4 regions of the Bacillus sp. LH1 genome follow, and region 1 is predicted to be linked to each of the others. Evidence: a T-box and tRNA genes for the amino acid it is inferred to sense, from the RefSeq annotation. Region 1 holds a T-box; the other regions hold tRNA genes.
What was found. The T-box of region 1 lies ahead of metG (methionine--tRNA ligase). A T-box ahead of a tRNA ligase gene usually reads a tRNA of that ligase, here a tRNA-Met.

Region 1 (5,105 bases):
TTTAAGCATCGTATTTTTTGCTATTATGTGTATCTTCTTCCTAATAAGATATATGAAAGAAAAGAAATTTTACGATTTACTTCTCATTCCCGTTTGTATATATGCAGGAGCAGTGAAAACTCCTTTCGTAGAGTACTTAAACTTTAATACTACATTTAAAATAACGTATGATATTGCAGCTATTATTCTTGTAATCCTTGCTGTACTTTTCTTTTTGAAAGATAAGAAAGAGAATCATACTGCATAACAAAAGACCTTTCATTTACTTGAAAGGTCTTTTTCTCTATCTCATTTTACCGCTCCATACAGCTTCTCTATCTCATGCTCAATTTGTTTTACATCGATTCGCTCAAATAATGGCTGTACGCTATCAATTCTACTTGGCAACGTATTTTGCGGTTCCCAATTTCGTTTCACAATCGACAATGTGTTTCGAACTCTTTCACTTGAAAATGGTAAAAACGGTTCAAGGAGATTTGCAAAATTAGCGATAAGATACACACAGTTATAAATCGTTTCTTCACATGAAACTGGATCATCTTCTCTTTGTTTCCAAGGCTGCTTTTCATCAAAGTATTTATTTGCAAAACGTACTGCATCAAATATTGTTTCTAGCGCCACCTTGAATTTAGTTTGCTCAATCGCCTCTCCTACACGCTTATATAATCCTTCTACTTTATCTTTCAGCTCTACCTCAATACTTCGCTTCGGCACGATACCACCATAATATTTTTCGATAAACTTTAATGTCCGGTTCACAAAGTTCCCGTATGCACCTAATAATTCACTATTATGACTGTAAATAAATTCCCGCCATGAAAAATCAGTATCGCGATTTTCTGGTGCGTTGACGGTTAAAAAGTAACGAATAGAATCTGGATCATAGCTTTCTAATATGTCAGGCACCCATACTGCCCAATTTTTACTTGTAGATAATTTTCTTTTTTCAACTGTTAAATATTCATTCGAAACGATATGACGCGGGATTGCTTCCTCCCCTATTCCAAGTAATACCGTTGGCCAAATGACGGAATGAAACGGAATATTATCCTTTCCGTGCACATAATATGTTTTCGCTTCGCTATCCCAAAACTCTTGATCATCTTTCCCTGTTTCTTCAGCCCAATGTTTACTCGCTGAATAATAGCCTGTCACTGCTTCAATCCATACGTAAATTTTCTTATCTTCATACCCTTCTACTGGAATTGGTACCCCAATTGGTAAATCACGTGATACGGCCCTATCTAGTAATCCTTCCTTTACATATCTCTCTGTTAGTTGAATCGCATTGTCGCGCCATGTCCCTGTTTGCTTGGCAATTTCTACAGCCCTTTTAATTTGCTCCTGAAATGTATGCAATGCGAAATAGAAATGCTCTGTTTCCTGTACGGATGGTGTACTACCACATAACTTACATTTCTTTTCTAACAAATCAAGAGGATCTAAAATAGCAGAACACGCATCGCATTGATCTCCTCTTGCTGCTTCATGGCAATGTGGACATATTCCTTCTACATAACGATCCGGTAAAAACTGCGTACACGTTTCACAATATGCTTGTTCCACTATTTTTTTATAAATATGTCCTTCTTCTAATAAACGTAAAAAAACATTTTGAACCGTTTCATGATGGTGCTCACTATCTGTACGTGTATAGCAATCATAAGTAAAACCAAGGCTACGAAAACATCGCTGGAACTCTTCATGATACTGATCAGCAATTTCCTTCGCTGTCACACCTTCTTGTTTTGCTCTAATTGCAATCGGTGTTCCATTACAATCACTTCCCGAAACATACAACACATTCTCACCTTTGGACCGGTAATAACGTGCTAAAATATCTCCAGGTAATAAACTCGCAATATGGCCAAGATGTAATGAACCATTCGCATACGGCCAAGCGCCCCCAATAAAAATACTCATCTTACATTCCTCCTTTAAAATATAAAAAGCCCCACCCCTATCTTAAAAAAGATAAGGGCGGGGCTGTATAAACAGTCGCGGTACCACCTTATTTCGCCAATTACTCACATAATTAGCCTTAACAAGTACGGAGCTATATGCTCTTATACTGTGGTTTTGATAACGAGTACCAACTCTCGTCGCCGCCTACTATTATCATTTGATAAGTTCAGGACGAAGCTCAAAGGCCATTGTTCAAATGAATATTCTTGCTTCTTCTCAGCTACCGAAGCTCTCTGGAAAGAATGTGTTCATCCTACTTTTCCTTTTCAACGCTTTTACGTATAACAAGTATTGTACGACTTAATCACAGAAAAATCAAACTTTTATCCAGAAAGAAAAGGAAATTACATCCCCCTGCCGAATACCTATACGTTCACAAAAGGAGTGATAACATTGAACCAAAAACAACTAAGCACTATAAATGAAAAAAGCTGGAATACAGCTGCTTATGAAGCTTGGACGAATCGCCATGGGGCGCCAGAGGATTATGCAAAAAAAATTATGGAAGATCCCACACGCGAAGTAGCACATTATTTACCTTACATACAATCTCCAAAAGGAAAACGTATTATTAACTTACTCGGCTCAAAAGGAAATAAAGGTGTTGCTCTCGCTCTTTTAGGCTCTGAAGTAACAGTTGTTGATATTTCAGCAAGTAATGCAAAATATGCAAATGAACTTGCGGACGCAGCAGGTGTCTCTATCCAGTATGTCGTTTCTGATGTATTAAATGTGCAGCTCTCCGAATCATTTGATATCGTATTGCTGGAACTTGGTGTACTCCATTACTTTCTAGATTTAAAACCACTCTTTCAAAAAATTGCTACTTTACTTAAGCGAGATGGAATGCTTATACTTCGTGACTATCATCCTGTTTACACAAAATTATTAGGAGTCGACCACCCATCATTTCAGGCCAATGGAAATTATTTCGATGAAGAATTAATTGAAGATGATGTTGCTTATAGCATCCTTCTTACAGAAGCACAGAAAGAATCGCTACCTAAAACAACCATCCGTCGCTGGACGCTAGGAGAAATCATTACAACACTTGCGGAAGAACGTTTTAAAATCGAAAAACTAGTTGAAGAACATGGATCTCATCAAAGATGGGTCTTTCCTTCTACTGCACCAGAAGGAATCGAAGAACGTATCCCTGGTCTATATACAATAATTGCGACAGCATGCAAAAAAGGATCCCTTCACGGATAGGATCCTTTTTGCATGCTCACGCATATAAGTTGAGGTTGGAGATTACCATAATTCTGTAGAATAGGACACAAGATATTTCAACATTTCGTCTCTGACTTACGTCGTCAAAAAGGGGTATGACCAACATAACGAAGAGTAATGTTTTTAGTTGATACTGATAATCGTTATCAACTAATTAGAAGTATACATGATGTCATTTCAAATTTCAATAGCATTTCTAATATTTATTTATGAATTTTATGATATGCAAATGTATACATTTTAAGAACTTTTTCTAATACTAATCTGACTCCTTCCATTATCTGCTATAATTTTCATTGAACAGATTAATAACTTCATAATAATGTTTTTATTAATTTTGTTTTAAATATCTATAAATCATAATAAACAGTTTAAATGAGGGTAGGGGTAACGATGAAATATGTTAGTATTCGAAAAAAACTACTGTTCACACTCTTAAGCATTTCTTCTTTATTTAGTATTGCTCTTATTGTTATTCTTTCATTCGCCATGAATCAAGCAAGTGAAATCGAAACGTTAAAAAATGATGTATCAAAAAGAGCGACGATTTTAAAAGAACGTGGCGATTGGTTCCAAGCACAAGTTGCTGGTTTACAAGAATATTTGCTATCACATGATCAAAAAGGATTAGATAAGTTCAATCGAGAAGGGAAAAAATTAGCTGCTACTAGAGAGAAAGTAACAAGTGACAAGAAGCTCCCAGAAGGAATGAAAGAAGCTATTTTAATGGGTGGAAAATGGCGTAGCGTCATAGATAATGAGGTACTACCTCTTGCGCGTGAAGGAAAATGGGACGAAGCATCCAAAATTGCTTTATCACAAACAGATTATGTAAATGATCTTTTAGGTCGTTTTAATAAATATACAAATGAAGAGAATGAGAAACGTGACGCATTAATTGCTGATGTCGAGTCTTCTTCATCACTTATTCAATATATTATTTTCTTCTCACTTATTACATGTACATTAACGTCTATCTTATTAGCATGGTGGTTCTCTGGTAAACTCGTTAAACCAATTCGACAAATTGATGAGAAGTTAAAAGAATTAGCTTCTCAAGACGGAGATTTAACGGCTAGATTACACGTAACAAGTAAAGATGAAATTGGTGACATTGCAAATTCCTTTAATCAAATGCTCACTAACTTACAGCATATAATAAAACAAGTTCAACAAACATCAACAAGTGTAAAAGAAGCTTCCGAAAATGTATTTATCGAAACAACCGCTTCTATGGAAAATACCGCAAGAACCCAAGAAACTATGAATGCTCTTGAACACAATATTCGTTCACAAGTTTCTAGCATTGAAGAAAGTTCAACCGCAATGGATGACATGGCAACGAGTGTTCAGCGTATCGCTGAGTCCGCCTCTTCTGTTACTAGTTTAGCTGTCACAACTTCAGAAAAAGCAGATGATGGGAATAAAGTCATTGAGAAATCTATTACACAAATGCATACAATTAACGAAGCTGTTAACGCTACATCACAAGTAGTTGAGCGACTCATTACACATACAAACCATATTGATACTGCACTTCAATCTATTTCGAATATCGCTGAGCAAACAAATTTGCTCGCTTTAAATGCTTCTATTGAAGCAGCTCGTGCTGGTGAACACGGCAAAGGATTCGCTGTTGTTGCCGATGAAGTTCGAAAACTTGCTGAACAATCTCAACTAGCCGCAACTGACATTAACCATTTACTTCATCAAATTCAAGCTGATACAAAAATAGCAAATGATATGATGACACAAGGTCAAGCAGAAGCTTCTGAAGGAATTACGGTTATTCGTACCGCCGGATCTTCATTCTCAGAAATTGTTAACCACATTAACAAAGTCTCTACACAAATGCAAGAAATGTCTGCAACTGCTGAAGAGATGGCTGCAAGCTCTGAAGAAATGAA
Region 2 (5,105 bases), 140 kb from region 1:
TTACACGAAGTAGTGACATACCGATTCCGTAGTAAGTTGCACCTTTACGCTCGATGATATGGTAAGCTGCATCACGTACGTTTTCGAAGATTTTGTCTAAGTCTTCTTGTTTGTACTGTTCGTTGTTAGCTAAGATTGTTTCTAATTTTTGTACACCGATAGTAGCGTGGCTCCATACTGGAAGTTCAGTGTCACCGTGTTCACCAACGATGTAAGCATGAACGTTACGTGGATCTACATCTAAGTAGTCACCTAACATGTAACGGAAACGAGCAGAGTCTAAAGTAGTACCAGAACCGATTACGCGCTCTTTCGGTAAACCAGATTCTTTCCAAGTTACGTAAGTTAAAATATCAACTGGGTTAGTTGCGATTAAGAAGATTCCATCGAATCCGCTATCCATAATGCCTCGAACGATTTGTTTAAAGATCTTTGTATTTTTCTCAACTAAGTCTAAACGAGTTTCACCTGGCTTTTGTGGTAACCCAGCAGTGATAACAACTAAATCTGCATCTTTACAATCTGCATAGCTACCGCTCCAAACTTTTGTTGGTGATGGAGAGAATGGTACCGCATGGCTTAAGTCCATTGCTTCCCCTTCTGCTTTTGCTTCATTAACATCTACTAATACGAATTCTTCAGCTACACCTTGGTTGATCATTGAGTAAGCGTAACTACAACCTACAGCTCCTGTTCCTACTAATACTACACGATTGATACCTTTTTTCATGGTAATTTCCCCTCTCTATTGTTCACATATATTTTTTTATGATTGTTTAAGTAATTAATTAAAATACTAATTTAATGTTGTTTAACTTCTTTACATTCATATTGTAGCACGTATTATTGTGAAAAAGTTCACAAATTATGACCTATTTGTGAACTTTTTCACATAGAGTGTAAAGTTATTGGAATAGGTGTGGAATCCATTTCAATGGAGGCGTTTTCTTTAGATTGTGAAAGGGATTTTCTTGTGGTTTTTGTCGGTAAGTGAAATTATACCAGCGATTTTTAGAATATATCGACCGTAACTCCAAATATATCAGCGATTATTAAAATTTATCGATCGTAACTCAAATTATATCAGCGATTTTTGCAATATATCGACTTACCGACAAAACTCGACAATACTGACAACATAAAAAAGCTGTCTTCAGTAGATCACAGCTATTGAGAGAAAGCAGCTTCTTCTATATATTATTTATTTTCCACAGTAGCTCCCAGATGCATTTTCATCGGTTTCTCCAAGTGTAGGAGGCTACAGCCATACAGCTGGGGTAAAAGTTCAAGTTGAAGTTAATTCCTTCATATTCATACAGGTCCAAATAATTAACATGATTGTATTTACGGCTCTCTATGTACCCAACTGCAACAGCGAATACTTCATATTTCTTCTATTGCATAAAAAAGCAGACTATCCAAAGTCCATTTTTATACAACAAAAAAGAGATAGCAGATTATGCTATCTCTTTTAGTATGACCCGTACGGGATTCGAACCCGTGTTACCGCCGTGAAAGGGCGGTGTCTTAACCACTTGACCAACGGGCCAGTTCTGGCAGAGAAGAAGGGATTCGAACCCTCGCACCGCGTTCGCGATCTACTCCCTTAGCAGGGGAGCCCCTTGAGCCACTTGGGTACTTCTCTATAAATATGGCTCCGCAGGTAGGACTCGAACCTACGACCGATCGGTTAACAGCCGATAGCTCTACCACTGAGCTACTGCGGAACAATTATGGTGGGCCTAAATGGACTCGAACCATCGACCTCACGCTTATCAGGCGTGCGCTCTAACCAGCTGAGCTATAGGCCCATAATTGAAAAGCGGGTGAAGAGAATCGAACTCTCGACCAGAGCTTGGAAGGCTCTTGTTTTACCACTAAACTACACCCGCATTAAATTGTAAATGGTGAGCCATGAAGGACTCGAACCTTCGACCCTCTGATTAAAAGTCAGATGCTCTACCAACTGAGCTAATGGCTCATTTTGAAAGTGGTGCCGACTAGAGGACTTGAACCCCCAACCTACTGATTACAAGTCAGTTGCTCTACCAATTGAGCTAAGTCGGCTTGCGTTTTCAAAATGGTGGCTCGGGACGGAATCGAACCGCCGACACGAGGATTTTCAGTCCTCTGCTCTACCGAGCCTTTATGTAAAAATGGCGGTCCCGACCTGGGTCGAACCGGCGATCTCCTGCGTGACAGGCAGGCATGTTAACCACTACACCACGGGACCATTTGGTTGCGGGGACAGGATTTGAACCTGCGACCTTCGGGTTATGAGCCCGACGAGCTACCGTGCTGCTCCACCCCGCGATGATAAAATATTTACTTTAGAAAAAATGGAGGAGGTAGAGGGATTCGAACCCCCGCGCGACTCTCGCCGCCTGTCGGTTTTCAAGACCGATCCCTTCAGCCGAACTTGGGTATACCTCCGAGATATATACGTCTAATGGTGGACCTTGTAGGACTCGAACCTACGACCGGACGGTTATGAGCCGTCTGCTCTAACCAGCTGAGCTAAAGGTCCTTTATGGTAGCGGCGGAGGGGATCGAACCCCCGACCTCACGGGTATGAACCGTACGCTCTAGCCAGCTGAGCTACACCGCCATAAATGATATTAATATAAGTGGAGCCTAGCGGGATCGAACCGCTGACCTCCTGCGTGCAAGGCAGGCGCTCTCCCAGCTGAGCTAAGGCCCCATGTTTTTTAGGAATATCGGGAAGACAGGATTTGAACCTGCGACCCCCTGGTCCCAAACCAGGTGCTCTACCAAGCTGAGCCACTTCCCGTTAATAAAAGCGCGCCCGAGAGGAGTCGAACCCCTAACCTCTTGATCCGTAGTCAAACGCTCTATCCAATTGAGCTACGGGCGCATATGGTGCCGAGGGCGGGGGTCGAACCCGCACGGTGGTCACCCACCGCAGGATTTTAAGTCCTGTGCGTCTGCCTGTTCCGCCACCCCGGCATGTCATATTGAAAATTGGAGCGGAAGACGGGATTCGAACCCGCGACCCCAACCTTGGCAAGGTTGTATTCTACCACTGAACTACTTCCGCAAGACATGTATGAGTTATTTAATTAAAAGTGCGGGTGAAGGGAGTCGAACCCCCACGCCAAAGGCGCCAGATCCTAAGTCTGGTGCGTCTGCCAATTCCGCCACACCCGCATATTAATTTATTTAAGAAAAATGGGGCGACTGATGGGAATCGAACCCACGAATGCCGGAGCCACAATCCGGTGCGTTAACCACTTCGCCACAACCGCCATGATTTCTGGTGCCGACTAGAGGACTTGAACCCCCAACCTACTGATTACAAGTCAGTTGCTCTACCAATTGAGCTAAGTCGGCTAAATGGTGGAGGATGACGGGATCGAACCGCCGACCCCCTGCTTGTAAGGCAGGTGCTCTCCCAGCTGAGCTAATCCTCCATTTGCCTGGCAACGTCCTACTCTCACAGGGACAAGGTCCCAACTACCATCGGCGCTAGAGAGCTTAACTTCCGTGTTCGGTATGGGAACGGGTGTGACCTCTCTGCCATCATTACCAGACTGTATTCATTTAAGACAAGAATTATTATAACTCATTTACTTTCGAAAGTCAACAAGTTTTTTATATTCTTTCAAAACTAGATAACATTGCTTCATATTATATGGTTAAGTCCTCGATCTATTAGTATTCGTCAGCTCCACATGTCACCATGCTTCCACCTCGAACCTATCAACCTGATCATCTTTCAGGGATCTTACTAGCTTACGCTATGGGAAATCTCATCTTGAGGGGGGCTTCATGCTTAGATGCTTTCAGCACTTATCCCTTCCGCACATAGCTACCCAGCTATGCCCTTGGCAGAACAACTGGTACACCAGCGGTGCGTCCATCCCGGTCCTCTCGTACTAAGGACAGCTCCTCTCAAATTTCCTACGCCCACGACGGATAGGGACCGAACTGTCTCACGACGTTCTGAACCCAGCTCGCGTACCGCTTTAATGGGCGAACAGCCCAACCCTTGGGACCGACTACAGCCCCAGGATGCGATGAGCCGACATCGAGGTGCCAAACCTCCCCGTCGATGTGGACTCTTGGGGGAGATAAGCCTGTTATCCCCGGGGTAGCTTTTATCCGTTGAGCGATGGCCCTTCCATGCGGAACCACCGGATCACTAAGCCCGACTTTCGTCCCTGCTCGACTTGTAGGTCTCGCAGTCAAGCTCCCTTATGCCTTTGCACTCTACGAATGATTTCCAACCATTCTGAGGGAACCTTTGGGCGCCTCCGTTACACTTTAGGAGGCGACCGCCCCAGTCAAACTGCCCACCTGACACTGTCTCCCGGGTCGATAAGACCCGTAGGTTAGAATTTCAATACAGTCAGGGCGGTATCCCACCAGCGCCTCCACCGAAGCTAGCGCTCCGGTTTCAATGGCTCCCGCCTATCCTGTACAAACTGTACCAAAATTCAATATCAGGCTACAGTAAAGCTCCACGGGGTCTTTCCGTCCTGTCGCGGGTAACCTGCATCTTCACAGGTACTATAATTTCACCGAGTCTCTGGTTGAGACAGTGCCCAAATCGTTACACCTTTCGTGCGGGTCGGAACTTACCCGACAAGGAATTTCGCTACCTTAGGACCGTTATAGTTACGGCCGCCGTTTACTGGGGCTTCAGTTCAGAGCTTCGCTTACGCTAACCCCTCTCCTTAACCTTCCAGCACCGGGCAGGTGTCACCCCCTATACTTCGCCTTACGGCTTCGCAGAGAGCTGTGTTTTTGCTAAACAGTCGCTTGGGCCTATTCACTGCGGCTTTCCGTTAAGAAAGCACCCCTTCTCCCGAAGTTACGGGGTCATTTTGCCGAGTTCCTTAACCAGAGTTCTCTCGCACACCTTAGGATTCTCTCCTCGCCTACCTGTGTCGGTTTGCGGTACAGGCACCTTTTATCTCGCTAGAAGCTTTTCTTGGCAGCGGGGAATCAAAGACTTCGCTCCATAAGGAGCTTCCCCATCACAGCTCAGCCTTTACGATAAGCGGATTTGCCTACTTATCAGCCTAACTGCTTGGACGTGCACAACCAATCGCACGCTTCTTCTATCCTTCTGCGTCCCTCCA
Region 3 (5,105 bases), 1.0 Mb from region 1:
TATATTTTCACTTTACACTTTAATTATATCATCTACAAATATATATACTTTTGACTATCTAGTAATCTAAATGTATATAACATATAGATTTATTATACAGAACAAACGTTCCCGAAATCAATACTAGTGCTATTATTATTTTGACCTTTTTCTTAAACAGTATACAAAAAAAGAGTAGTGATTCGAATGTATCTCAAATCGGCTACTCTTTTCTTTACAATCTTCCTATTAAATTATACGGCTGTACTTCCCACGTTTCATACGGAATAAAATGTGTTGCTCTCATTGCATCAAGCGTTCTGGATTTCATATGAGGACGCGTTATATACTCATCTATGTTCTCTTCATTTAAATCAACAAATTTAGCCTCTTGTATTTCTTCAGGTTGAATTTTTATTTCACCACTTATATATGCTACTTTAAAAACGACAGCTAGAATATGCATAGAAGTATTATAATAAACGCCTGTAATTCCGATAGGCTTCACCGTTAACCCTGTTTCCTCTTTTATTTCCCTACAGACAGCTTGATCGAGCGCTTCGCCTTCTTCTACCTGTCCTCCTGGCAACTCCCACGTATCAGCTCGCCAGTGCACTTTTGTTAATAACACTTCATTTTTTTCATTTGTTAAATAACCTGCTACAGCAACGATATGCTTTGGTGTCTTATGTTCCATATTAAGCCTCCTAGAGATAATGAATATTTTATATATCCCTATAATCATATTCCCTACCTACAACAAAATACCTTTAATACTTCATCACCTTAATTAACTTCATAAAAAAGACCCTATCCGCTAAGCGAAAAGGGTCATCTATCGTATTACTCTCCTAAGTCTACGTTGTGATAAACTTGTTGAACATCTTCTAAATCTTCTAATGCATCAACCATTTTCTCAAATTGTTCTTGAGCATCTTCAGGAAGTGTTACATCACTTTGTGCAAGCATTGTTAATTCTGCAACTGTAAACTCCTCAACGCCAGCACCTTTAAGTGCAGATTGTACTGCATGAAATTGATCTGGTTCAGCATACACGATAACAGAATCTTCTTCTTCTAGAATGTCACGTGCATCTACATCTGCTTCCATTAAAATTTCAAGAACTTCATCTGATGTTTTACCTTCAAGGCCGATAACAGCTGTCGCATCAAACATGTAAGCTACAGAACCGTTCACACCCATATTACCACTGTTTTTGCTAAATGCAGCTCGTACATCTGCTGCAGTACGGTTTACGTTATTTGTAAGTGTATCTACAATAACCATAGCTCCATTTGGTCCGAATCCTTCATAACGAAGCTCGTCATAATTTTCTTCTGAACCGCCTTTTGCTTTTTCAACTGCACGATCAATAATTGTTCTTGGAACATTGTATGTTTTCGCACGCTCTAATACAACTCTTAGTGCTTGGTTTGATTCTGGATCTGGCTCGCCTTGTTTTGCTGCCACATAAATTTCACGCCCAAATTTCGCGTATATACGGCTTGTATTTGCATCTTTTGATGCTTTTTTGTCTTTAATATTGTTCCATTTACGGCCCATACTTTCCACTCTCTTTCCCGTTTTAAATCTACATAAAAATATTAATATGAAATATAATGTGTGTTCAACACATTTTTAAAAGAAATATAAAAAGTTCATTTTTGATTCATATTACAGACATAATATAAATCACTATCATTTTGTTCTTTCGACAAGTTATATTATACATGAATTCCTACGTTTATTACGAATTTTAGAAGCACATAGTATAATTTAACAAAAAGACTCTAACATTTCTGTTACAGTCTTTTTATATTGCCAATAAAGATTTCCATATTATTCCCATAATTGTTTTCTATTGTTGTATAATAAAAATAGGAAAAAATTTGAAGAAAAGATGGAGGGTGAATTATGACACATTCCAAAGACAAAAAATCACATGCTTTTAAAGGAATAGGAGAGAAGTTAAACCCAACTATCTATCAAGTGAGATTCATGAAATTAGATGAACCAATTCGATTTGAGTCGTTTCCTGAATTAAAGGAATTAGGAGACTGGTTGAGTACTTCAACGCACATGTGGTCATGCCACTCAACTATGTACAAATACAACAGAGAAGAGTTTGAAAAGAAGTTCTTAGAAATTACGAAATTAACAGCTGATCATGTACTAATATCTACTGGTGGCGTCGGATTTAACTTCATGTCACCAGGTTGGAGAAATTCTTTATAAAATAATGAAATTATATAAAGGGATAAAAATTTATCCCTTTATTGTTTTGTAGCTTTCCCCAAATGTATCGCATGTACTAAATGAATAAGTTTACCTTAATCATTTATAACCATTTCACCAACACACCATTTTTGCTTATTTTATAGTATGATGAAAACATAAAAAGACTCTACACATTTGGTGTAGAGTCTTTTATTACGCCGTTCATGATACCGATGGTCGGGGTCGAACCGACACTCCCGAAGGAACACGATTTTGAGTCGTGCGCGTCTGCCAATTCCGCCACATCGGCACAAAAGAAAAGGCGGCAACCGGATTTGAACCGGTGATAAAGGTTTTGCAGACCTCTGCCTTACCACTTGGCTATGCCGCCATATTAAATTTTATTGGAGCGGAAGACGGGATTCGAACCCGCGACCCCAACCTTGGCAAGGTTGTATTCTACCACTGAACTACTTCCGCAAAAATGGCTGGGCTAGCTGGATTCGAACCAGCGCATGACGGAGTCAAAGTCCGTTGCCTTACCGCTTGGCTATAGCCCATCGAATTCTTACTTAATTATATGTAAGTATCCATTAGATTATTTGTAATTTTTAAAATAAAAATGGGGCGACTGATGGGAATCGAACCCACGAATGCCGGAGCCACAATCCGGTGCGTTAACCACTTCGCCACAACCGCCATGTTGTGTAAATATATTTGGCAGGGGCAGTAGGAATCGAACCCACACTGGAGGTTTTGGAGACCTCAGTTCTACCTTTAAACTATGCCCCTATGTAAATGGTGGAGGGGGGCAGATTCGAACTGCCGAACCCGAAGGAGCGGATTTACAGTCCGCCGCGTTTAGCCACTTCGCTACCCCTCCGAAACTTACATGGTGCCGGCTAGAGGACTTGAACCCCCAACCTACTGATTACAAGTCAGTTGCTCTACCAATTGAGCTAAGCCGGCGTATTTTATTAAAATAAATGGTGGCTCGGGACGGAATCGAACCGCCGACACGAGGATTTTCAGTCCTCTGCTCTACCGACTGAGCTACCGAGCCTTATTAAAATGGCGGTCCCGACCGGGGTCGAACCGGCGATCTCCTGCGTGACAGGCAGGCATGTTAACCACTACACCACGGGACCATTTGGTTGCGGGGACAGGATTTGAACCTGCGACCTTCGGGTTATGAGCCCGACGAGCTACCGTGCTGCTCCACCCCGCGATAATACTATTCATATAAAATTTATATGGTGGAGGATGACGGGATCGAACCGCCGACCCCCTGCTTGTAAGGCAGGTGCTCTCCCAGCTGAGCTAATCCTCCAAAGTGGTGACCCGTACGGGATTCGAACCCGTGTTACCGCCGTGAAAGGGCGGTGTCTTAACCACTTGACCAACGGGCCAAATATTATAAATCCTATGGCGGAGAGCAAGGGATTCGAACCCTTGATACGCTTGTGACGTATACACGATTTCCAATCGTGCTCCTTCGGCCAACTCGGACAGCTCTCCAATGGCTCCGCAGGTAGGAATCGAACCTACGACCGATCGGTTAACAGCCGATAGCTCTACCGCTGAGCTACTGCGGAATAATATTGCCTGGCAACGTCCTACTCTCACAGGGACAAGGTCCCAACTACCATCGGCGCTAGAGAGCTTAACTTCCGTGTTCGGTATGGGAACGGGTGTGACCTCTCTGCCATCATTACCAGACATTATTCTTTTGAGACAATCATTATTATAACTTATTTACTTTAAAAGTCAACAAGTTTTTTATGTTCTCTCAAAACTAGATAACATTGCTACATATTATATGGTTAAGTCCTCGATCTATTAGTATTCGTCAGCTCCACATGTCACCATGCTTCCACCTCGAACCTATCAACCTGATCATCTTTCAGGGATCTTACTAGCTTACGCTATGGGAAATCTCATCTTGAGGGGGGCTTCATGCTTAGATGCTTTCAGCACTTATCCCTTCCGCACATAGCTACCCAGCTATGCCCTTGGCAGAACAACTGGTACACCAGCGGTGCGTCCATCCCGGTCCTCTCGTACTAAGGACAGCTCCTCTCAAATTTCCTACGCCCACGACGGATAGGGACCGAACTGTCTCACGACGTTCTGAACCCAGCTCGCGTACCGCTTTAATGGGCGAACAGCCCAACCCTTGGGACCGACTACAGCCCCAGGATGCGATGAGCCGACATCGAGGTGCCAAACCTCCCCGTCGATGTGGACTCTTGGGGGAGATAAGCCTGTTATCCCCGGGGTAGCTTTTATCCGTTGAGCGATGGCCCTTCCATGCGGAACCACCGGATCACTAAGCCCGACTTTCGTCCCTGCTCGACTTGTAGGTCTCGCAGTCAAGCTCCCTTATGCCTTTGCACTCTACGAATGATTTCCAACCATTCTGAGGGAACCTTTGGGCGCCTCCGTTACACTTTAGGAGGCGACCGCCCCAGTCAAACTGCCCACCTGACACTGTCTCCCGGGTCGATAAGACCCGTAGGTTAGAATTTCAATACAGTCAGGGCGGTATCCCACCAGCGCCTCCACCGAAGCTAGCGCTCCGGTTTCAATGGCTCCCGCCTATCCTGTACAAACTGTACCAAAATTCAATATCAGGCTACAGTAAAGCTCCACGGGGTCTTTCCGTCCTGTCGCGGGTAACCTGCATCTTCACAGGTACTATAATTTCACCGAGTCTCTGGTTGAGACAGTGCCCAAATCGTTACACCTTTCGTGCGGGTCGGAACTTACCCGACAAGGAATTTCGCTACCTTAGGACCGTTATAGTTACGGCCGCCGTTTACTGGGGCTTCAGTTCAGAGCTTCGCTTACGCTAACCCCTCTCCTTAACCTTCCAGCACCGGGCAGGTGTCACCCCCTATACTTCGCCT
Region 4 (5,105 bases), 1.2 Mb from region 1:
AGTTATACTGCACAACTTCTCCTATATGGAATGTTGTTTCTTGTCTTAATCACTTTCTCCTTGTTTTACTAACAAAAAAGGATCTCACATAAACTGGAGATCCTTTTTAATTTATATTAATTTTTCATATCGAAAATATTGTTTATCCACAAGCATATTTTTCATAAATAAAGCTCAGATTATATTTTTTCTCTAAGCTCATTCGTTGTTCGTCATCGCACCAATAGAAAAGAATATCATGAATCGTTGCGTAACGCTTATTTTTAAGAAATAGCCTAAAAAATGATGGTAAACAATCATGTAATTGTATAAATATATAATTGCGTAGTGTTTCTTCTTTATATTCAATGCCCTTACAAATATACAGTAATTCTTCACAATAATATGCATGCTGTGGAACTTGTATCATTTCGAAAAATGGCACATAAGATAGTAGCTTTCCAATAAAATGACCATATCGATCCATTACTCCTATCGTCATATGCTCCATCATTTCTTTCATCACATATAAATAATCATCTACATGCGTTGTCTTTAATGGGTCTAAGCGATCGGAAATTTGAGATAATACAGCTCTTTGACATGCTAAAACTGCCTGACTAGGTCCATAATATGATAGGAAATCTGTACACTTACGATATTTCCGTAATAAATCATGTGTATACAAATCATATACAAAAGTATTACAATACATTGCTAAACTCATCATATCACTATTTAATTGCTCTTTTGATAATGATTTCGCTCTCTTGCACATATAAAAGAATGTAAATTCCAATACTTCTTTATGAGATAATAAATGTTTACAATCGGTTATACACTTCTCATTAAATTTAACTCTATCCCAAATTTCAATATCCCTATCTGTCAATTCACCTATACGATATTTAATAATTAAATAATTTAAAGCAACTGATTGCGTCAAAAGATCCCATGTTTCATATTCCAATGAAGTATGAACAAACTCAGCTAATCCTTGCGCTATCATAAAATCATTTGCCTCTTCATACCAACCAATCTCTTGGCATAAGCGAAGAATACGCACTAAAGTTGGAATTTCATCTTTATGAAACTGCGGTAATTTCTTTGCTTTATTCATGCCATATACGATAAATGCCGCTAAATTTTCTTCTTTATAAAATTCTTTCTCTTTCCATACTAATATAGTTCGTTCTTTCCCCTCACCTTTTGGGTGACAAGGTACAAGCAAAGAAAATAATTCAGCGAAATTATTTGGTTCTATATATGTATCTGTAACCAAATTCCAATTTGGATCGCCCTGTACAGCCTTCATATAATTCCCCTTCCCTTTTCATCTATGTAGGAAATATTAATTTATTATCGCACCACTAAAAATTAATATTGTTATATTCAAAATCTCTCATAATACTTATATCTATCAGTATATCATCTTTTCTCTTATTAAAAATTAAGAATAACAAATTTTAAAAAAATGTCGAAATTATTAACCACATACTTATTATATAATGTCTCAGATACATCACGCTAACATATTAGTTTAATCCATATATACTAGAATAATGTATCTGAAATTTATATATAATTTAGCTCTTTATGAGTGACCATTAAACTCTCGGTTAATGAAAGTTTCAATTTACTCTGTACGCTCTGAGATTTCGCTCAAGGCAAATCCAGCTTGATCATCTGCTGATTCCCTTATAGCTAAATCTCCTAGTGCTAACATGCCAATAAGTTGACCACTATCAACTACTGGTAATCGTCTAATTTGATGCTGTGCCATTAGCTCTGTAGCTTTTTCAATAGAATCATTTGGAGAAACTGAGATAATATTTGTTGTCATTACATTTGTAATCTTATTAGATCCAGGATGTTTTTCAGCAATCCCTCGAACGACTAAATCACGATCAGTAACAAGCCCAACAACTTGCTCATTTTCAACAACAGGAATTAATCCAATCGATTCTTCCTTCATTTTTACAGCTGCCTCATATACATTGTCTAGCGGTGTACAATGTACAATATGGGTACTCATTAAGTCTCTCACTCGTGTCATTATGATTTCCTCCTTTTTATACATACCATAGCTTTTCCAAAATTCCTTTATTTATTTCTGGAAAGTAACGTAATAAAAAGGATTAACAAAATAAAAAAGAGCCAGCATAATGCTGACTCTTTTTGGTATGACCCGTACGGGATTCGAACCCGTGTTACCGCCGTGAAAGGGCGGTGTCTTAACCACTTGACCAACGGGCCATGGCTCCGCAGGTAGGACTCGAACCTACGACCGATCGGTTAACAGCCGATAGCTCTACCACTGAGCTACTGCGGAATAATATATGGTGGGCCTAAATGGACTCGAACCATCGACCTCACGCTTATCAGGCGTGCGCTCTAACCAGCTGAGCTATAGGCCCATATACTTTACAGGGGCAGTAGGAATCGAACCCACACTGGAGGTTTTGGAGACCTCAGTTCTACCTTTAAACTATGCCCCTAAATGATGCCGGCTAGAGGACTTGAACCCCCAACCTACTGATTACAAGTCAGTTGCTCTACCAATTGAGCTAAGCCGGCATAAAAAAAATGGTGGCTCGGGACGGAATCGAACCGCCGACACGAGGATTTTCAGTCCTCTGCTCTACCGACTGAGCTACCGAGCCAACATAAATGGCGGTCCCGACCGGGGTCGAACCGGCGATCTCCTGCGTGACAGGCAGGCATGTTAACCACTACACCACGGGACCATTTGGTTGCGGGGACAGGATTTGAACCTGCGACCTTCGGGTTATGAGCCCGACGAGCTACCGTGCTGCTCCACCCCGCGACAATATAAAGTTTTAAAAATGGAGGAGGTAGAGGGATTCGAACCCCCGCGCGACTCTCGCCGCCTGTCGGTTTTCAAGACCGATCCCTTCAGCCGAACTTGGGTATACCTCCATGAAGGAAAAAATAAATATTTTATTATTATATGTCTAAGCCATTAAAGAAAAAATGGAGGAGGTAGAGGGATTCGAACCCCCGCGCGATTCTCACCGCCTGTCGGTTTTCAAGACCGATCCCTTCAGCCGAACTTGGGTATACCTCCGAGACATATATTAAATAAAGTGGAGCCTAGCGGGATCGAACCGCTGACCTCCTGCGTGCAAGGCAGGCGCTCTCCCAGCTGAGCTAAGGCCCCATGTTTTTTGGGAATATCGGGAAGACAGGATTTGAACCTGCGACCCCCTGGTCCCAAACCAGGTGCTCTACCAAGCTGAGCCACTTCCCGTTAATAAAAGCGCGCCCGAGAGGAGTCGAACCCCTAACCTCTTGATCCGTAGTCAAACGCTCTATCCAATTGAGCTACGGGCGCATATGGTGCCGAGGGCGGGGGTCGAACCCGCACGGTGGTCACCCACCGCAGGATTTTAAGTCCTGTGCGTCTGCCTGTTCCGCCACCCCGGCATGTCATATTGAAAATTGGAGCGGAAGACGGGATTCGAACCCGCGACCCCAACCTTGGCAAGGTTGTATTCTACCACTGAACTACTTCCGCAAGACATGTATGAGTTATTTTATTAAAAGTGCGGGTGAAGGGAGTCGAACCCCCACGCCAAAGGCGCTAGATCCTAAGTCTAGTGCGTCTGCCAATTCCGCCACACCCGCATATTTCATTAAAATGGTGAGCCATGAAGGACTCGAACCTTCGACCCTCTGATTAAAAGTCAGATGCTCTACCAACTGAGCTAATGGCTCTTAATGGCTGGGCTAGCTGGATTCGAACCAGCGCATGACGGAGTCAAAGTCCGTTGCCTTACCGCTTGGCTATAGCCCATTAATTAAGAATGGTGGAGGGGGGCAGATTCGAACTGCCGAACCCGAAGGAGCGGATTTACAGTCCGCCGCGTTTAGCCACTTCGCTACCCCTCCGACATATATGGTGGAGGATGACGGGATCGAACCGCCGACCCCCTGCTTGTAAGGCAGGTGCTCTCCCAGCTGAGCTAATCCTCCATTTTGCCTGGCAACGTCCTACTCTCACAGGGACAAGGTCCCAACTACCATCGGCGCTAGAGAGCTTAACTTCCGTGTTCGGTATGGGAACGGGTGTGACCTCTCTGCCATCATTACCAGACTGTATTCATTTAAGACAAGAATCATTTTAACTCATTTGACCTCGAAAGTCAACAAGTTTTTTATATTCTTTCAAAACTAGATAACATTTGCTACATATTATATGGTTAAGTCCTCGATCTATTAGTATTCGTCAGCTCCACATGTCACCATGCTTCCACCTCGAACCTATCAACCTGATCATCTTTCAGGGATCTTACTAGCTTACGCTATGGGAAATCTCATCTTGAGGGGGGCTTCATGCTTAGATGCTTTCAGCACTTATCCCTTCCGCACATAGCTACCCAGCTATGCCCTTGGCAGAACAACTGGTACACCAGCGGTGCGTCCATCCCGGTCCTCTCGTACTAAGGACAGCTCCTCTCAAATTTCCTACGCCCACGACGGATAGGGACCGAACTGTCTCACGACGTTCTGAACCCAGCTCGCGTACCGCTTTAATGGGCGAACAGCCCAACCCTTGGGACCGACTACAGCCCCAGGATGCGATGAGCCGACATCGAGGTGCCAAACCTCCCCGTCGATGTGGACTCTTGGGGGAGATAAGCCTGTTATCCCCGGGGTAGCTTTTATCCGTTGAGCGATGGCCCTTCCATGCGGAACCACCGGATCACTAAGCCCGACTTTCGTCCCTGCTCGACTTGTAGGTCTCGCAGTCAAGCTCCCTTATGCCTTTGCACTCTACGAATGATTTCCAACCATTCTGAGGGAACCTTTGGGCGCCTCCGTTACACTTTAGGAGGCGACCGCCCCAGTCAAACTGCCCACCTGACACTGTCTCCCGGGTCGATAAGACCCGTAGGTTAGAATTTCAATACAGTCAGGGCGGTATCCCACCAGCGCCTCCACCGAAGCTAGCGCTCCGGTTTCAATGGCTCCCGCCTATCCTGTACAAACTGTACCAAAATTCAATATCAGGCTACAGTAAAGCTCCACGGGGTCTTTCCGTCCTGTCGCGGGTAACCTGCATCTTCACAGGTACTATAATTTCACCGAGTCTCTGGTTGAGA

Region 2: it has a tRNA-Met gene. The T-box ahead of metG (methionine--tRNA ligase) is inferred to sense a tRNA for this amino acid. The anticodon was not compared.
Region 3: it has a tRNA-Met gene. The T-box ahead of metG (methionine--tRNA ligase) is inferred to sense a tRNA for this amino acid. The anticodon was not compared.
Region 4: it has a tRNA-Met gene. The T-box ahead of metG (methionine--tRNA ligase) is inferred to sense a tRNA for this amino acid. The anticodon was not compared.

The regions. Positions count from the first base shown of each region.
Region 1 is NZ_CM175007.1:4,911,633-4,916,737, forward strand. Features, by position in the region: gene ACX9TM_RS25530 (hypothetical protein) at 1-247, shown strand, start outside; gene metG (methionine--tRNA ligase) at 289-1,923, opposite strand; T-box leader at 1,974-2,244, opposite strand; gene ACX9TM_RS25540 (class I SAM-dependent methyltransferase) at 2,359-3,177, shown strand; gene ACX9TM_RS25545 (methyl-accepting chemotaxis protein) at 3,592-5,105, shown strand, end outside.
Region 2 is NZ_CM175007.1:4,769,171-4,774,275, forward strand. Features, by position in the region: gene ACX9TM_RS24680 (L-lactate dehydrogenase) at 1-730, opposite strand, end outside; tRNA gene ACX9TM_RS24685 (tRNA-Glu) at 1,478-1,549, opposite strand; tRNA gene ACX9TM_RS24690 (tRNA-Ser) at 1,555-1,645, opposite strand; tRNA gene ACX9TM_RS24695 (tRNA-Asn) at 1,653-1,727, opposite strand; tRNA gene ACX9TM_RS24700 (tRNA-Ile) at 1,735-1,811, opposite strand; tRNA gene ACX9TM_RS24705 (tRNA-Gly) at 1,822-1,892, opposite strand; tRNA gene ACX9TM_RS24710 (tRNA-Lys) at 1,906-1,981, opposite strand; tRNA gene ACX9TM_RS24715 (tRNA-Thr) at 1,992-2,067, opposite strand; tRNA gene ACX9TM_RS24720 (tRNA-Phe) at 2,082-2,145, opposite strand; tRNA gene ACX9TM_RS24725 (tRNA-Asp) at 2,158-2,233, opposite strand; tRNA gene ACX9TM_RS24730 (tRNA-Met) at 2,237-2,313, opposite strand; tRNA gene ACX9TM_RS24735 (tRNA-Ser) at 2,341-2,433, opposite strand; tRNA gene ACX9TM_RS24740 (tRNA-Ile) at 2,451-2,527, opposite strand; tRNA gene ACX9TM_RS24745 (tRNA-Met) at 2,532-2,608, opposite strand; tRNA gene ACX9TM_RS24750 (tRNA-Ala) at 2,629-2,701, opposite strand; tRNA gene ACX9TM_RS24755 (tRNA-Pro) at 2,718-2,791, opposite strand; tRNA gene ACX9TM_RS24760 (tRNA-Arg) at 2,802-2,875, opposite strand; tRNA gene ACX9TM_RS24765 (tRNA-Leu) at 2,879-2,967, opposite strand; tRNA gene ACX9TM_RS24770 (tRNA-Gly) at 2,984-3,058, opposite strand; tRNA gene ACX9TM_RS24775 (tRNA-Leu) at 3,088-3,168, opposite strand; tRNA gene ACX9TM_RS24780 (tRNA-His) at 3,191-3,266, opposite strand; tRNA gene ACX9TM_RS24785 (tRNA-Thr) at 3,276-3,351, opposite strand; tRNA gene ACX9TM_RS24790 (tRNA-Val) at 3,356-3,431, opposite strand; rRNA gene rrf (5S ribosomal RNA) at 3,436-3,551, opposite strand; rRNA gene ACX9TM_RS24800 (23S ribosomal RNA) at 3,653-5,105, opposite strand, start outside.
Region 3 is NZ_CM175007.1:538,134-543,238, reverse strand. Features, by position in the region: gene ACX9TM_RS02860 (NUDIX hydrolase) at 215-676, opposite strand; gene ACX9TM_RS02855 (YebC/PmpR family DNA-binding transcriptional regulator) at 823-1,542, opposite strand; gene ACX9TM_RS02850 (DUF3884 family protein) at 1,894-2,214, shown strand; tRNA gene ACX9TM_RS02845 (tRNA-Leu) at 2,425-2,506, opposite strand; tRNA gene ACX9TM_RS02840 (tRNA-Cys) at 2,517-2,587, opposite strand; tRNA gene ACX9TM_RS02835 (tRNA-Gly) at 2,602-2,676, opposite strand; tRNA gene ACX9TM_RS02830 (tRNA-Gln) at 2,682-2,756, opposite strand; tRNA gene ACX9TM_RS02825 (tRNA-His) at 2,820-2,895, opposite strand; tRNA gene ACX9TM_RS02820 (tRNA-Trp) at 2,915-2,988, opposite strand; tRNA gene ACX9TM_RS02815 (tRNA-Tyr) at 2,996-3,079, opposite strand; tRNA gene ACX9TM_RS02810 (tRNA-Thr) at 3,090-3,165, opposite strand; tRNA gene ACX9TM_RS02805 (tRNA-Phe) at 3,184-3,259, opposite strand; tRNA gene ACX9TM_RS02800 (tRNA-Asp) at 3,269-3,344, opposite strand; tRNA gene ACX9TM_RS02795 (tRNA-Met) at 3,348-3,424, opposite strand; tRNA gene ACX9TM_RS02790 (tRNA-Val) at 3,451-3,526, opposite strand; tRNA gene ACX9TM_RS02785 (tRNA-Glu) at 3,531-3,605, opposite strand; tRNA gene ACX9TM_RS02780 (tRNA-Ser) at 3,623-3,714, opposite strand; tRNA gene ACX9TM_RS02775 (tRNA-Asn) at 3,717-3,791, opposite strand; rRNA gene rrf (5S ribosomal RNA) at 3,800-3,915, opposite strand; rRNA gene ACX9TM_RS02765 (23S ribosomal RNA) at 4,016-5,105, opposite strand, start outside.
Region 4 is NZ_CM175007.1:748,225-753,329, reverse strand. Features, by position in the region: gene ACX9TM_RS03860 (DUF3965 domain-containing protein) at 143-1,294, opposite strand; gene ACX9TM_RS03855 (CBS domain-containing protein) at 1,616-2,035, opposite strand; tRNA gene ACX9TM_RS03850 (tRNA-Glu) at 2,164-2,235, opposite strand; tRNA gene ACX9TM_RS03845 (tRNA-Asn) at 2,237-2,311, opposite strand; tRNA gene ACX9TM_RS03840 (tRNA-Ile) at 2,320-2,396, opposite strand; tRNA gene ACX9TM_RS03835 (tRNA-Trp) at 2,407-2,477, opposite strand; tRNA gene ACX9TM_RS03830 (tRNA-Thr) at 2,484-2,556, opposite strand; tRNA gene ACX9TM_RS03825 (tRNA-Phe) at 2,567-2,642, opposite strand; tRNA gene ACX9TM_RS03820 (tRNA-Asp) at 2,651-2,726, opposite strand; tRNA gene ACX9TM_RS03815 (tRNA-Met) at 2,730-2,806, opposite strand; tRNA gene ACX9TM_RS03810 (tRNA-Ser) at 2,827-2,919, opposite strand; tRNA gene ACX9TM_RS03805 (tRNA-Ser) at 2,975-3,067, opposite strand; tRNA gene ACX9TM_RS03800 (tRNA-Ala) at 3,088-3,160, opposite strand; tRNA gene ACX9TM_RS03795 (tRNA-Pro) at 3,177-3,250, opposite strand; tRNA gene ACX9TM_RS03790 (tRNA-Arg) at 3,261-3,334, opposite strand; tRNA gene ACX9TM_RS03785 (tRNA-Leu) at 3,338-3,426, opposite strand; tRNA gene ACX9TM_RS03780 (tRNA-Gly) at 3,443-3,517, opposite strand; tRNA gene ACX9TM_RS03775 (tRNA-Leu) at 3,547-3,627, opposite strand; tRNA gene ACX9TM_RS03770 (tRNA-Lys) at 3,642-3,717, opposite strand; tRNA gene ACX9TM_RS03765 (tRNA-Gln) at 3,722-3,796, opposite strand; tRNA gene ACX9TM_RS03760 (tRNA-Tyr) at 3,808-3,891, opposite strand; tRNA gene ACX9TM_RS03755 (tRNA-Val) at 3,900-3,975, opposite strand; rRNA gene rrf (5S ribosomal RNA) at 3,981-4,096, opposite strand; rRNA gene ACX9TM_RS03745 (23S ribosomal RNA) at 4,199-5,105, opposite strand, start outside.